DNA from 2 places in the Modestobacter sp. VKM Ac-2983 genome. Region 1 is predicted to be linked to the other one. Evidence: predicted binding sites of a transcription regulator. Region 1 holds the regulator's gene; the other holds the start of a gene.
The links. Region 1 encodes LexA, which represses DNA repair genes until DNA is damaged. Its sites were predicted from a motif close to TCGAACANNTGTTCGA; they were not measured.
Positions count from the first base shown of each region.

Region 1 (6,974 bases):
CGGTCGCCATGAGCATCGCGCCGAGGTTGGCGTAGCCGATGCCCAGCTGACGGTAGGCGCGGGTGGTCTCGCCGATCGGGGCGGTCGGGAAGTCGGCGAAGCAGATCGAGATGTCCATCGCGGTGATGATCAGCTCGACGGACTTCACGAAGTTCTTGGAGTCGAACGTGCCGTCGTCCTTGAGGAACTTCATGAGGTTCAGCGACGCCAGGTTGCACGAGCTGTTGTCCAGGCTCATGTACTCCGAGCACGGGTTCGAGGCGTTGATCCGCCCCGTCTCGGGGTTGGTGTGCCAGTCGTTGATGGTGTCGTCGTACTGGATGCCCGGGTCGGCGCACTCCCAGGCCGCCTTGGTGACCTTGCCGAAGAGCTCACGGGCGTCGACGGTCTCGATGACCCGGTTGTCCTCACGGGCCCGCAGCCCGAACTCGGTGCCCTCCTCGACCGCGCGCATGAACTCGTCGTTGACCCGGACGGAGTTGTTGGCGTTCTGGTACTGGACGCTGGTGATGTCCCGGCCACCGAGGTCCATGTCGTACCCGGCGTCCCGCAGCGCGCGGATCTTGTCCTCCTCGCGCGCCTTGGTGTCGATGAACTCCTCGATGTCGGGGTGGTCGATGTCGAGGACGACCATCTTCGCCGCGCGGCGGGTGGCGCCACCGGACTTGATGGTGCCGGCCGAGGCATCGGCCCCGCGCATGAAGGAGACCGGCCCGGACGCGGTGCCACCGGAGGAGAGCAGCTCCTTGGAGGAGCGGATGCGGGAGAGGTTCAGGCCGGCGCCGGAGCCGCCCTTGAAGATCAGGCCTTCTTCCCGGTACCAGTTCAGGATCGAGTCCATCGTGTCGTCGACGGCCAGGATGAAGCAGGCGCTGACCTGCTGCGGAGAGGCCGTGCCCACGTTGAACCAGACCGGCGAGTTGAAGCTGAACACCTGGTGCAGCAACATCCAGGTCAGCTCGTGCTCGAAGAGCTCGGCGTCGCCCTCGCTGGCGAAGTATTCGTGCTCGCGGCCGGCCGCGCCGTAGGTCAGGACGACCCGGTCGATGAGCTGGCGCAGGCTCGTCTCGCGCTGGGGGCTGCCGACCGCGCCACGGAAGTACTTGGTGGTGACGATGTTGGTGGCGTTGATGCTCCACTCGGCCGGGAACTCGACCCCGCGCTGCTCGAAGTTGATCGAGCCGTCCCGCCAGTTGGTCATGACGACGTCGCGGCGCTCCCACACGACCTCGTCGTAGGGGTGCACACCCGCAGTGGTGAACACGCGCTTGACCTTGAGGCCCTTCCCCCGACTGGGGGCCTTGGGAGTGCGGCGGTTCCGGCTGGTGGTGAGGCGGTCGGCTGTCTCGGTCATCGTGCGAGGGCTCCCTGGGTCGGACTGGTGCGGTGGTGCGGGCGGAGCGGCTGGGGAAGCCGGCGGGTGCCGGAGCCGGGTGGTGCGGTCTCCTCGTCGAGACCTGTCTAGCGGAGGGGTCGGACAGTTCTCACGGGCCGGCGGCGTTGCCGGTGTCGGCCGGCCGCGGACGCTCGGCGGCCCGCCGGCGGGGGCTCCCGCCCGCAGGCATCTCCTGGTCCTCACCGACGGCGCCTCGCTCGGCGAGCGGTCCGTCGCCGGCACTGACGGAACCCCGGGCCGGTGCGGCGCGGAGCTCGGCGATCTCCTTCTCGAAGTCGGCGACCGAGGAGAAGCTGCGGTAGACGCTGGCGAAGCGCAGGTAGGCCACCTCGTCGAGGTCGCGCAGCGGTCCGAGGATGGCGAGACCGACCTCGTTGCTGGGGATCTCGGCGCAGCCGGTGGCCCGCACCGCGTCCTCGACCTGCTGGGCCAGCAACGCCAGTTGGTCCTCGTCCACGGGACGTCCCTGACAGGCCCGCCGCACACCGGCGACGACCTTCCCCCGGGCGAAGGGCTCGCTGACGCCGCTGCGCTTGACGACGGCGAGGACGGCCTCCTCCACGGTGGTGAAGCGGCGCCCACATCCCGGGCAGGAGCGTCGACGGCGGGTGGTCGCTCCCTCGTCGGTCTCCCGGGAGTCGATCACCCGACTGTCGGGGTTGTGGCAGAAGGGGCAGCGCATCCCGATCTCCTCCTTCCCGAGGTGTCGCGAGGGCTCTCGTCGCGGCGACGTGACACCGTGACCGGACCCCGACCCGATGGCCGTGCTGTGGACTGCGCCGGGGACATCCGGTGGATGCGCCGGGGAGAACGTGTGGAACGGCTGTGGATGGGGCTTACAGCTCTGTAACTACTAGATGTTGTGGTGGAACCGTACGACCACCCCCACAGGTGTGCAAGCCCCGGGGTGCGTGTCGTCTTCCGCAACTGCCCCGGACGCCCCTCGGGACCCCTCTCGCCACAGCCATCGCCGCCGGAACAGCCCTGCCCCACCAAGGCACGGGCGCCCTGGAGGCGGCCGAGCCGGAGCACTCAGGGACGACGGGCGGCCGCCACCCTCACCACCCGCCGTGGTGCACACCTGCACCACGCAGCCCGATCAGGGCAGCTCGAGCACCTGGCCGGGGACGAGGTCGACGTCGGAGAGGCCGTTCACGTCGAGGAGCGCGTCGACGACGGCGCGCCGGTCCTCCTCCGGGGCGATCTCACCGGCGATGGACCACAGGGTGTCCCCGGACCGGACGACGATCGTCGCCGAGCCGGCCAGCTCCAGGCCCCCTCCGGCGCCGCCGGACTCGATCGCGATCGTCGCCGCGGCGACGGACACCCCGAAGGCGATGGACAGCCCGGCGATCACCCGCCGCCCGCGCCGGGTCAGGCGCAGCGGTGCCGGGTCACCCCAACCCACCGACACCCCGCCGCCTGCCTGCCGCACGCGACCGCCGCGACCGGCCGAGCCACCGTCCACGACACCGACCCGGCGGCCCGCACGCGCCTCGGCGCGCCCGACGTCACGCCGGAGCACCACCGGCAGTGCCGGGCGAGGCGCCCGCGACAGCCGCACGGGCGGACCCTGCACCGGCGGGCGGGGCGAGGGCGCCACCTGACCAGCCCCCGGGAACGGGAGCACGACCGCCAACGAGGCCGGGGTGGCGACGGGGCGCTCGAGCTGCGGGATGGCCATCGGGGTGCTCCAGGTGTCTCGGTACCGGGCTCATCGAACGCACGTTCGATTCGAACGTGTGTGCGATGTCTACCGCACACCCCCGACAGGAACACGCCGACACGACGACTTCTTCGAACACCTGTTTGAACACGAGCGTCCGAGGCGATACGGTTCCGAGGCGATCGAGGACGGCGTCCACGGTCCGGCTCGCCGTGGTGACACGGCTGTCGGCACGGCAGGGCGCCACCGGGAACTGCTGCCCAGGCAGCCGGACGAGGAGGACACATGGCGGTCGACGGCCCGAAGGCGCGCGGCGGCAAGAGCCCTTCGCGGCGTGGAGCCGCCGACTCGGCACCCGCCGACGGCGCAGCACCGACGACCGTCGCGGGGGCGGGAGCCGCGGTGCGGGAGTTCCCCGACCGGGCCGCGGACGGCGACGGTCTGACCCAGCGGCAGCGGCGGGTGCTCGAGGTCATCCGTGACTCCATCGAGCGCCGTGGCTACCCGCCCTCGGTGCGTGAGATCGGGGAGGCGGTCGGCCTCTCCTCCGCCTCGTCGGTGGCCCACCAGCTGTCGGTGCTGCAGCGCAAGGGGTGGCTGCGCCGTGACCCGAACCGACCCCGCGCCCTCGACGTGCGCCTGCCCGGCGACAGCACCGCCACGGCGACGAACGACGCCGCCGCAGCACTGGCCGGATCCGGAGCGGGCAGCGGTGTCGACGACGCCTCGGCTCCCCGACCCACCTACGTGCCCCTCGTCGGGCGGATCGCCGCCGGTGGTCCGGTGCTGGCCGAGCAGGCCGTCGAGGACGTCTTCCCGCTCCCCCGGGAACTGGTCGGCGACGGCACCCTCTTCATGCTGAAGGTGGCGGGTGACTCGATGGTCGATGCGGCGATCTGTGACGGCGACTGGGTCGTCGTCCGGCAGCAGCCGACCGCGGAGAACGGCGAGATCGTCGCCGCGATGATCGACGGCGAGGCAACGGTGAAGACCTACAAGCGGCGCGACGGGCACGTGTGGCTGCTGCCACACAACGCCGCGTACGAGCCGATCCCGGGCGATGACGCCACGGTCCTCGGCCGGGTCGTCACCGTGCTGCGCCGGGTCTGAGTTCTACCGGGGCGCCGGGCTCGCCGTGCGGCCCGGCGCTCATCGAACTCGGCTCGTCATCCGGCCGAGTCGTCATGCGATCCGGCTGGTGAGCGAGCCAGACGCTGATCAGGCCGGGCGCCGCCGGATCTTGCCGCCGATCCACACCAGCACGGTGGCCGCGACTGCGGCGATGACGCCGGCGGTGAGCGGGGCCACCCCACCGGCCGTCGCCAGCGACCCGGCAGCGGCCTCGGTGGCCGCCGCCGGTGGCGGCGCCGCCAGGTCACCGGCGGCCGGCACCAGGGTCACCGCCCCGGGCAGCCCCTCCCCGGCGACGAGCAGGTCCCGGTCGTTGGCCGCGAAGGCGATGGCCTCGCCCTGCGGGGCCTCCGGCAGCGGCACGCGCACCGGGGGGCCGGCCAACGCCCCGGCGACGTCCGAACCGCTCAGCGGCCAGACGTAGGCGTCGGTGTAGGTGCGCAGGGCGATCCGTGAGCCGTCGGCCGACACCGCGCCACCGGTGACCAGCAACTGTCCGGCCCGGCCCACGGGACCGCCCGGCGTGCCGGTCAACGTGAACCCGAGCCCGGCCACCTTGCTCATCGGCACGGTGGCCCCGTCGGCGAGGGGCGCATCGGGCCGGTACACCGAGCTGGCGCCGAGCACCTCCTTGGTCACCAGGTACGGGGTGCCGTCGGGCGCGAGCAGCAGCGCCTCCGCGTCGTGCGGGCCGTCGGGGTAGGTCAACCTGCTCAGCACGGTGGTCCCGTCGGGACGGAGGCCGATCAGCGCGACCGTCTCGCGACTCTGCGCGTTGTCCCCGATGTCGGCCAACCAGATGGTGCCGTCCGCGGCGAGGGCGAGGTCCTCGGGGTCGTAAGGGTCGACCTCCGCGGTGCGCACCTCACCCACCGTGCAGGCCCCGTCGAGCACGAGCACCTCGGCGCGGTCGCCGCCGTCGTTCATCGCGAGCATCGCCTCGCCGGCGCTGGCCAGGCCGGAGAGCTCAGGGAGCCGCGGATCGGTGATCTCGCACCGGGTGACCGGCTCGCCGAAGGAGGCGACAGCGTCGTCGGCGGCCGCCGACCCGGCGGGGACCAACGCGACCAGCAGGCCGACGGGCGCGCCGAGGACGGCGCCGGCCGCCCTGCGGCGGGGGGCGCGGCTACGCCTGCGATCGGCCGGCTCTGGCACGAACCCAGCGTGGCAGTCCGACAGCGTCGAGTCCGTGAACCACGCCCAACAGCAGGAGCCCGACCGACAGCCCGACCACGGCATCGGTGACCCAGTGGAAGTCCAGCGCCACCATGGCCACACCTGTTGCCACCGGCCCCAGCACGCTGAGCACCCAGGTGGCCCGCTGCACTGCTGGGGGCAGGCCGAACTCCACGGCCTGCCACCGGGCCACCCCCCACATCAGGACGGCGTTCGCCACGTGCCCCGACGGGTAGCTGGCCCCGTCCAGGTGGAAGAACGACCCGGGGAACGCCGGGGCCGTGCGACCGGTGCCCCACTTGAACGCGTAGACCACGGTGGTGAGCAGGGCCAGCGCGACGACCACCCGGACCAGGGGCACCAGCGTCCGTTGCCGCACGGCCAACCAGCCGACCAGGCCGGCCAGGACGACGAGGATCGTCACCCGCCCGCCGATCTGGGTGACGACCCAGATCGGCCAGTAGGCCCAGGAGTCCCGGAGCGCCCAGACGCTGGTCACCTCGGAGACCCGCAGGTCCATCCGCTCCAACCACCCGCGGCCGAGCAGGTTGACGGTCACCCCGACGGTGACGAGGGCGGCGAGGACGAGCAGCCACCACGGCGGCCGGCCCACCCCGATGACCGGTGCAGCCGGTCGGCCTCCGGTGGCCGCCGGCCGGTCCACCGCTCCCCTGGTCACCGCTTCACGGTACCGGGGCGCCGTGACCTGCTCGTGATCCGACGAGCCTGCTCACGGGTCCGACGCACACGTCCACGCGTCGGGGAGCGGTGGAGCCTCGATCAGGCCTCGGCAGCAGGTGTGCTGAAGCCGTCGAGCTGGGCGGCCAGGCCGGCGTCGACACGCGCGGTCAACCGGGTCCCGGTCGCCTCGTGCGCCTCCTCGACGACCTCGCCGTCCCGGTGCACCCGGGCGACCAGGTCGCCCCGGTCGTAGGGCACGAGGACCTCGACGTCGATGTGCGGGTGCGGGAGCCGCTGGGCGATCACGTCGCGGAGCGCCTCGATGCCCTCACCGGTCCGGGCCGACACCCACATCGCCCCGGGGAGCGCCTGGCGCAACGCCAGCATGTCCTCCTCGGTCATGGCGTCGACCTTGTTCACGACGATCAGCTCCGGGACGGCGGACGCGTCGATCTCGTTGAGCACCGTGTGCACCGCGTCGATCTGGCCCAGCGGGTCGGAGTCGGCACCGTCGACGACGTGGACGAGCAGGTCGGCGTCGGCCACCTCCTCCAGCGTGGAGCGGAACGCGTCGACCAGCTGGTGCGGCAGGTGGCGCACGAACCCGACCGTGTCGGTCATCGTGTACTCGCGCCCCTCGGGCGTCTGCGCGCGGCGGACCGTCGGGTCCAGGGTGGCGAACAGCGCGTCCTGCACGAGCACGCCGGCCCCGGTGAGCTGGTTGAGCAGGCTGGACTTGCCGGCGTTGGTGTATCCCGCGATCGCGACGCTCGGCGTCGCGTTCCGGTCACGGGAGTTCCGCTGCGTCGTGCGGGCGGTCGCCATGCCGGCGATCTCCTTGCGCAGCTTGCTCACCCGGGACCGGATCCGGCGCCGGTCGGTCTCGATCTTCGTCTCACCCGGACCACGGGTGCCGATGCCGCC
Region 1 is NZ_JAPVBK010000007.1:61,024-67,997, reverse strand. Features, by position in the region: gene O2W18_RS21385 (vitamin B12-dependent ribonucleotide reductase) at 1-1,354, opposite strand, end outside; gene nrdR (transcriptional regulator NrdR) at 1,485-2,078, opposite strand; gene O2W18_RS21375 (LysM peptidoglycan-binding domain-containing protein) at 2,496-3,080, opposite strand; gene lexA (transcriptional repressor LexA) at 3,348-4,172, shown strand; gene O2W18_RS21365 (hypothetical protein) at 4,281-5,348, opposite strand; gene O2W18_RS21360 (phosphatase PAP2 family protein) at 5,320-6,048, opposite strand; gene hflX (GTPase HflX) at 6,150-6,974, opposite strand, start outside.

Region 2 (6,974 bases), on a different contig from region 1:
CCGTCGTCGTGCTCAGCCTGGCCTGGGTCAAGCAGGCGCCCTGCGCCGCCGGCGACTGGTCGGGCAGCAAGCAGTACACCCACTTCTGCTACAGCGATCCCATCCCGCTGTTCTTCACCCACGGGGTGGGCGACGGGCAGGTGCCCTACCTGGACTCCGCCGTCGAGTACCCGGTGCTGATCGGAGCGATGATCCAGGGCGCCGCGATGACCGCCCGGGGATGGGACGGTCTCGCGGGGGGCATCTCCGCCGCACCGGTGGCGACCTTCTACCTCGTCACCTGCCTGCTGCTGTCGGCGCTGGCGCTGCTGGTCACCCGCGGCGTGCTGGGCCTGGCCGGGCGACGGCCCTGGGACGCCGCGATGGTCGCGCTGTCACCGCTGCTGCTGGTGCACGCCTTCACCAACTGGGACCTGCTGGCGATCGCGCTGACCACCCTCGGGATGTGGGCGTGGGCGCGTCGGCACCCGGTGCTGGCCGGCGTGCTGATCGGGCTGGGGGTGTCGGCGAAGCTCTACCCGGTGATCGTCCTGGGCGTGCTGTTCGTGCTGTGCCTGCGCGCCGGCCGGCTGCGGGCCTGGCTGTCGGCGGCCGTGGCCGCCGGGCTGGCCTGGCTGGCGGTGAACCTGCCGGTGGCCCTCGTCGCGCGGGAGAACTGGGCCCGGTTCTTCACCTTCAGCGACGTCCGGCCGGCGAACCCGGAGAGCATCTGGGCGATCGCCCTGGACCTGACCGGCGACCGGATCCTGGACGGCCCGCTCGCCGAGGGGCAGACGCCGTCGGTGCTCAACGCGACCGTCGCCGTGGTGCTGCTGCTGTCGGCCGCCGCGGTCTCCTGGCTGGCCCTGGCCGCTCCGCTGCGTCCGCGACTGCCCCAGCTGGCGTTCCTGCTGGTCGCAGCGTTCCTGCTGCTGAACAAGGTGTGGAGCCCGCAGTTCTCGCTGTGGCTGCTGCCGCTCGCGGTGCTGGCCCGGCCGCGCTGGCGTTCGCTGCTGCTCTGGCAGGCCACCGAGGTGCTGGTCTGGGTGACGACCATGCTGTATTACCTCGGCGCCGACGACAACGGCGTGGGCGTGGAGTGGTTCTACCTCGCGGTGATCGTGCGGGACGTCGCCGTCCTCGTGCTGATGGCGCTGGTCGTGCGGGAGGTCTGGTCACCGGACCACGACCTGGTGCGCCGCAGCTGGCCGGGCACCGACGACCCCGCCGGCGGCCCTCTCGACGGCGCCCCCGACCGGTGGGTGCTCCCCCGGCCCGTGGGCCGGGCTCAGCCCGCGAGGGCCTCGCGCAGCAGGGTGATCTCCTCGGCGTGACCCGCGGCGTCGCCCGGGGTCTCCAGGACGACGGGGGCGCCGGCGGCGCGGGCCACGCCGAGCAGCAGCTCCAGCGGGATCTCCCCGGCGGTCAGCGGCGCGTGCCGGTCGCGGCCGGAACCGGCGGGGTCCCGGCTGTTGTTCAGGTGCACCAGGTCGATCCGGCCGGTGATCGCCCGGACGTCGTCCACCACCCGGGCCAGGTCCCAGCCCGCCGCCCAGGCGTGGCAGGTGTCCAGCACGAACCCCGCGCCGAACTCCCCCACCGCCTCCCACAGCCGGGCCACGGCGTCCAGGTCACGGGCCATCGCGTTGTCCCCGCCCGCGGTGTTCTCGATCAGCACCGGGATGCCGAAGCCGCCCTCGTCGGCCTGCCGGGCGAACGTCTTGCGCCAGTTGTCGACCCCGGCCGCCGGGTCGTCCTTCGCCAGCACGTGACCGCCGTGCACCACCATGCCGCGGGCACCGACGGCGGCCGACGCCTGGGCGTGCTGGCCGAGCAGCTTGCGGCTGGGGATGCGGATCCGGTTGTTCGTCGAGGCGACGTTGAGCACGTAGGGGGCGTGCACGAAGACGGCGACGTCGGAGCCGAGCAGCGCCTCGGCGTCCGGCCTCGGCTTCGGCGCCTTCCAGCCCTGCGGATCGGCGAGGAACACCTGCACCGCGTCGGCGTCCAGCTCGGCCGCGCGGGCCAGCGGACCGCCGTCGGCCAGCTCGTTGTCCTCGGTCAGACCCGGTCCGACGTGCACGCCGATCAGCTGCTCAGCCACCCGCAGGAGACTAGGCGCACCCGCCGCCCGGACACGATGGGTGCAGTGCACTGGTAGCCTGGCCGGTGCGCGTCCTCTCCTGCCTCCTGCAGGTCCGGGCGCGCGACGCATGTACGACCCTCCTGCTGCAGACACCCTGCGGCCGCTGAGACCAGAGGAGGTGGGGTTCTCCGTGCGTAACTACGAACTGATGATCATCCTCGACCCCGAGCTCGAGGAGCGGACCATCGCTCCCAGCCTGGATCGTTTCCTGACCGTCGTCACCAACTCCGGTGGCACCGTCAAGACGGAGATCTGGGGCCGCCGTCGGCTGGCCTACGAGATCGACAAGAACGCCGAGGGCATCTACGCGATCGTCGACATCCAGGCCGAGCCGGCCGCCGTCGCCGAGCTGGACCGTCAGCTGAACCTCAACGAGTCCATCCTGCGCACCAAGCTGATGCGCCCCGAGGCTCACTGACCATGGCCGGCGAGACCGTCATCACCGTCATCGGGAACCTGACGGCCGACCCGGAGCTGCGGTTCACCCCGTCCGGCGCCGCCGTCGCCAACTTCACCGTGGCCTCGACCCCCCGCACCTTCGACCGTCAGTCGCAGGAGTGGAAGGACGGCGAGGCGTTGTTCCTCCGGTGCAACGTCTGGCGTCAGGCGGCGGAGAACGTCGCCGAGTCGCTCACCCGCGGTTCGCGGGTCATCGTGTCGGGCCGGCTGAAGCAGCGGTCCTTCGACACGAAGGAAGGCGAGAAGCGCACCGTCATCGAGCTGGAGGTCGACGAGATCGGCCCCTCTCTGCGGTACGCCACCGCCAAGGTCACCCGCGCTGCGCGCAGCGAGGGTGGCGGCGGCGGGTTCGGCGGCGGCGGCGGCAACAGCGGTGGCAGCGGTGGCGGTGGTGGTGGTGGCTTCTCCGGTGGCGGAGCGAGCGACCCCTGGTCCACCCCGCCGGCGTCCTCCGACGAACCGCCTTTCTGATCCCCCCTCTCTGTACTGATCTCTGGAGAACCCAGTGCCCAAGCCTCCCCCCCGCAAGATCAAGAAGAAGGTCTGCCAGTTCTGCAAGGACAAGGCGACCTACATCGACTACAAGGACACGACCCTGCTGCGGAAGTTCATCTCCGACCGCGGCAAGATCCGTGCCCGCCGCGTCAGCGGCAACTGCAGCCAGCACCAGCGTGACGTCGCCGTGGCCGTGAAGAACAGCCGCGAGATGGCACTGCTGCCCTACACCTCCACGGCGCGCTGATCATGAGCACCATGAAGCTGATCCTGACGCAGGAGGTCACCGGTCTCGGTTCCTCCGGCGACACCGTCGAGGTCAAGGGCGGGTACGCCCGCAACTACCTCCTGCCCCGCGGGCTGGCCATGGTGGCCACCCGTGGTGCCGAGAAGCAGGTCAACAGCCTGCGCCGGGCGCGGGCTGCCCGCGACGTGCGTTCGCTCGAGGAGGCCCAGACGGTCGCCGGTCAGCTCTCGCAGCTGACCGTCACGCTCCCGGCCCGCTCGGGTGACGGCGGCCGCCTGTTCGGTCGCATCACCACCGCCGACGTCGCTGCTGCGGTCACCGCTGCCGGCGGCCCGGAGCTCGACCGTCGCCGGATCGAGCTGCCCAGCAGCATCAAGAGCCTCGGCACCCACACCGTCACGGTGCGGGTCCACCCGGAGGTCTCCGTCCCGGTCACCCTGGACGTCGTCGCCGGCTGATCGAGGCCGCTCTTCCACAGCACCGCCCACGAGGGGCGTCGGACTCCGGTCCGGCGCCCCTCGTGGCGTTCCCGAGGCCCGGTCGACGCCCTCCCGTGTCGACACGGGTGCGGACGCCACCGTGGACGGCAGGTGAACGTCACCGCCGGCCGGCCGGGTGTCCTCGGCGACCGTCTGCGTCGTGGGTCACCGAGCCGGGTCGCCGACCGTTACGCGTGTGACCTGCGGGGATCCGCCGACACGCCCGGGCCGCGAGTTCTGCGGGAAGTTGCCGGATTTCTTCCGTCCACACCCCGGGACAGGCCCCCGTGCAGGTGACGAGGGGGTGACGGGGACACGACGTCCGCGGTTCCACCGCGGTCTCCACACGGTGACCGGCTCCATCCACCGACTTGTCCACAAGTTGTGCAGATCGGCGTGCACAGCGGTGTTGGACGCGCCCCCTCCCCGGTTCCTAACGTCACCCCAGCTACCGCCGGGCGCGAACTGTCGGCGCCCGGTGGTAGCTGTTGTGCGAACAGCAGTTCGAACGGCAGCGGGAGCAGGGCGCGCCGCACGCAGGCCTCCAGGTCTGGGTGGGCGCGGGACGAGGAGGACATCAGCGTGGCGGTCGTCGAGGACATCAGCAGGCCGAGGGTCACGGCTCCGGAGTACGACCGGCAGCCCCCTCAGGACGTCGCTGCCGAACAGTCGGTGCTCGGCGGCATGCTGATGAGCAAGGACGCGATCGCCGACGTGGTGGAGGTCCTGGCCGGTCCCGACTTCTACCGCCCGGCGCACCAGGTCGTCTTCGACGTCGTCCTCGACCTGTACGGCCGGGGTGAGCCCGCCGACGCGATCACCGTCGCCGCGGAGCTGAACCGCACCGACCAGCTGTCGAAGATGGGCGGTGCGGTCTACCTGCACACGCTCATCGCGTCCACCCCGACCGCGGCGAACGCCGGGTACTACGCGGCGATCGTCGCCGAGCAGGCGGTGCTGCGGCGGCTGGTCGAGGCCGGTACCCGGGTGGTGCAGCTCGGCTACGGCGCCGCCGGTGGCAAGGGCGACGTCGACGACATCGTCGATCGCGCCCAGCAGGAGATCTATGACGTCACCGAGAAGCGGATGAGCGAGGACTACTCCCGCCTCGCCGACGTCCTGCAGCCGACGATGGACGAGCTCGACGCGATCGCCTCCCGGGGTGGCACGGCCCGCGGTGTCCCCACCGGGATCCGCGACCTCGACGAGCTCACCAACGGCCTGCAGGCCGGCCAGATGGTCGTCATCGCCGCCCGACCCGGTGTCGGCAAGAGCACGCTGGGGCTGGACATCGCGCGGTCGGCCACGGTGAAGCACCACATGCCCGCGGCGATCTTCTCCCTCGAGATGAGCAAGCACGAGATCACGATGCGTCTGCTGTCGGCCGAGGCGAAGGTCCCGCTGCACCACATGCGCGCCGGCACGCTGTCGGACGAGGACTGGTCGAAGCTGGCCCGCCGGATGGGCGAGATCGCCGACGCCCCGCTCTACATCGATGACTCACCGAACATGACGATGATGGAGATCCGGGCGAAGGCGCGGCGGCTCAAGCAGCGCAACGACCTCAAGCTCATCGTCATCGACTACCTGCAGCTGATGACCTCGGGCAAGAAGGTCGAGAGCCGCCAGCAGGAGGTCTCGGAGTTCTCCCGTGCGCTGAAGCTGCTGGCCAAGGAGCTCGAGCTCCCGGTCATCGCGATGAGCCAGCTGAACCGTGGCTCGGAGCAGCGTCAGGACAAGAAGCCGATGCTGTCGGACCTCCGTGAGTCCGGCTCGATCGAGCAGGACGCCGACATGGTCATGATGATCCACCGCGAGGACATGTACGAGAAGGAGTCCCCGCGGGCCGGCGAGGCCGACATCATGCTGGTCAAGCACCGCAACGGCCCCACCGCGAACGTCACCGTCGCCTTCCAGGGCCACTACAGCCGCTTCGTCGACATGGCGAACTGACCGGCGTCCAGCAGCCGCAGCCGAGAGGTGGGAACGCCTCTCGGCTGCGGCCCGTGTCGCTATTCACAAAGTGTGTACTCGTGGTGTAGACACGAGGCATGTCGTTGACCGAGCTGCACCTGGCCCTGCTCGCGGGCGCCCCGCGGCACGGGTACGACATCAAGCAGGAGCACGACTCCTGGTTCCCGGACACCCGTCCGCTCCCCTACGGCCAGGTGTACGCGACGTTGGCGCGCTTGCAGCGCGATGGACTGGCCGAGGTGGTGGAGACCCGCGTGGACGGGGGCCCCGAGCGGACGGTGTACGCGCTGACCGCTGACGGGGCGGCGCGGTTGCGCGCCTGGCTGGCCGAGCCTGCTGCGCCGACCGGTGCCGGTGCCGAGGAGATCGTGCGCAAGACCGTGTCGGTCCTGCACACCGGCATCGACGTCGGCGGGTTCGTCGCCCGCCAGCGCGCTGCTCACCTGCGCCGCATCCGTGAGCTGCAGGCCACCCCACCCGGTGCCGGCCCGGCCGAACGGCTGGTCCGTGAGCACCTCATCGCGCACCTCGACGCCGATCTGCGCTGGCTGGAACTGGCCACCGAGCTGCTGCTGTCCCCGGATGACCAGCCGACCGTTCGTCCCGACGAGAGGAAGCCCGCATGAGCACGGTGGAACTGTCCGGTGTCAGCCATGCCTACGGCCGCACCCAGGCGCTCAGCGACGTGTCGATCACCGTCGAGCCCGGTGAGGTCGTCGCGGTCACCGGGCCCAGCGGATGCGGGAAGTCGACCCTGCTCATGCTCGCCGCCGGAGTGCTGCGCGCCCAATCGGGCCGCATCACGGTCGCCGGTACCGATCTGACCGGGGCGGACGACGCCTCCCGCGCCCGGCTCCGGCGCCGCGAGGTGGGCCTCGTCCTGCAGTTCGGGCAACTGGTGCCCGACCTGTCGGTGCGCGACAACGTCGCGCTGCCGCTGCTGCTGGGAGGTCACCGGCCGGCCGATGCCCGAGCTGCCGCGGATGGCTGGCTCGAACGCGTCGGACTGGACGTCGAACCGGACACGTTGCCCGCGGACCTGTCCGGCGGGCAGGCTCAGCTGGCTGCTGGGGCCCGGGCACTGGTCGCCGGCCCGCGGCTGCTGCTGGCTGACGAGCCGACCGCGAGCCTGGACGCCACCAGTGGCCGGGCGCTGCTGGACCTGCTGGTGACCACCACGGTGCAGGCCGGGGGT
Region 2 is NZ_JAPVBK010000004.1:58,359-65,332, reverse strand. Features, by position in the region: gene O2W18_RS17495 (glycosyltransferase family 87 protein) at 1-1,313, shown strand, start outside; gene O2W18_RS17490 (deoxyribonuclease IV) at 1,268-2,083, opposite strand; gene rpsF (30S ribosomal protein S6) at 2,256-2,543, shown strand; gene O2W18_RS17480 (single-stranded DNA-binding protein) at 2,546-3,055, shown strand; gene rpsR (30S ribosomal protein S18) at 3,090-3,326, shown strand; gene rplI (50S ribosomal protein L9) at 3,338-3,784, shown strand; gene dnaB (replicative DNA helicase) at 4,388-5,758, shown strand; gene O2W18_RS17460 (PadR family transcriptional regulator) at 5,857-6,405, shown strand; gene O2W18_RS17455 (ABC transporter ATP-binding protein) at 6,402-6,974, shown strand, end outside.
Region 2: dnaB (replicative DNA helicase) is a predicted target of LexA. The motif match lies at 4,298-4,313, and genes of this name have one in related genera.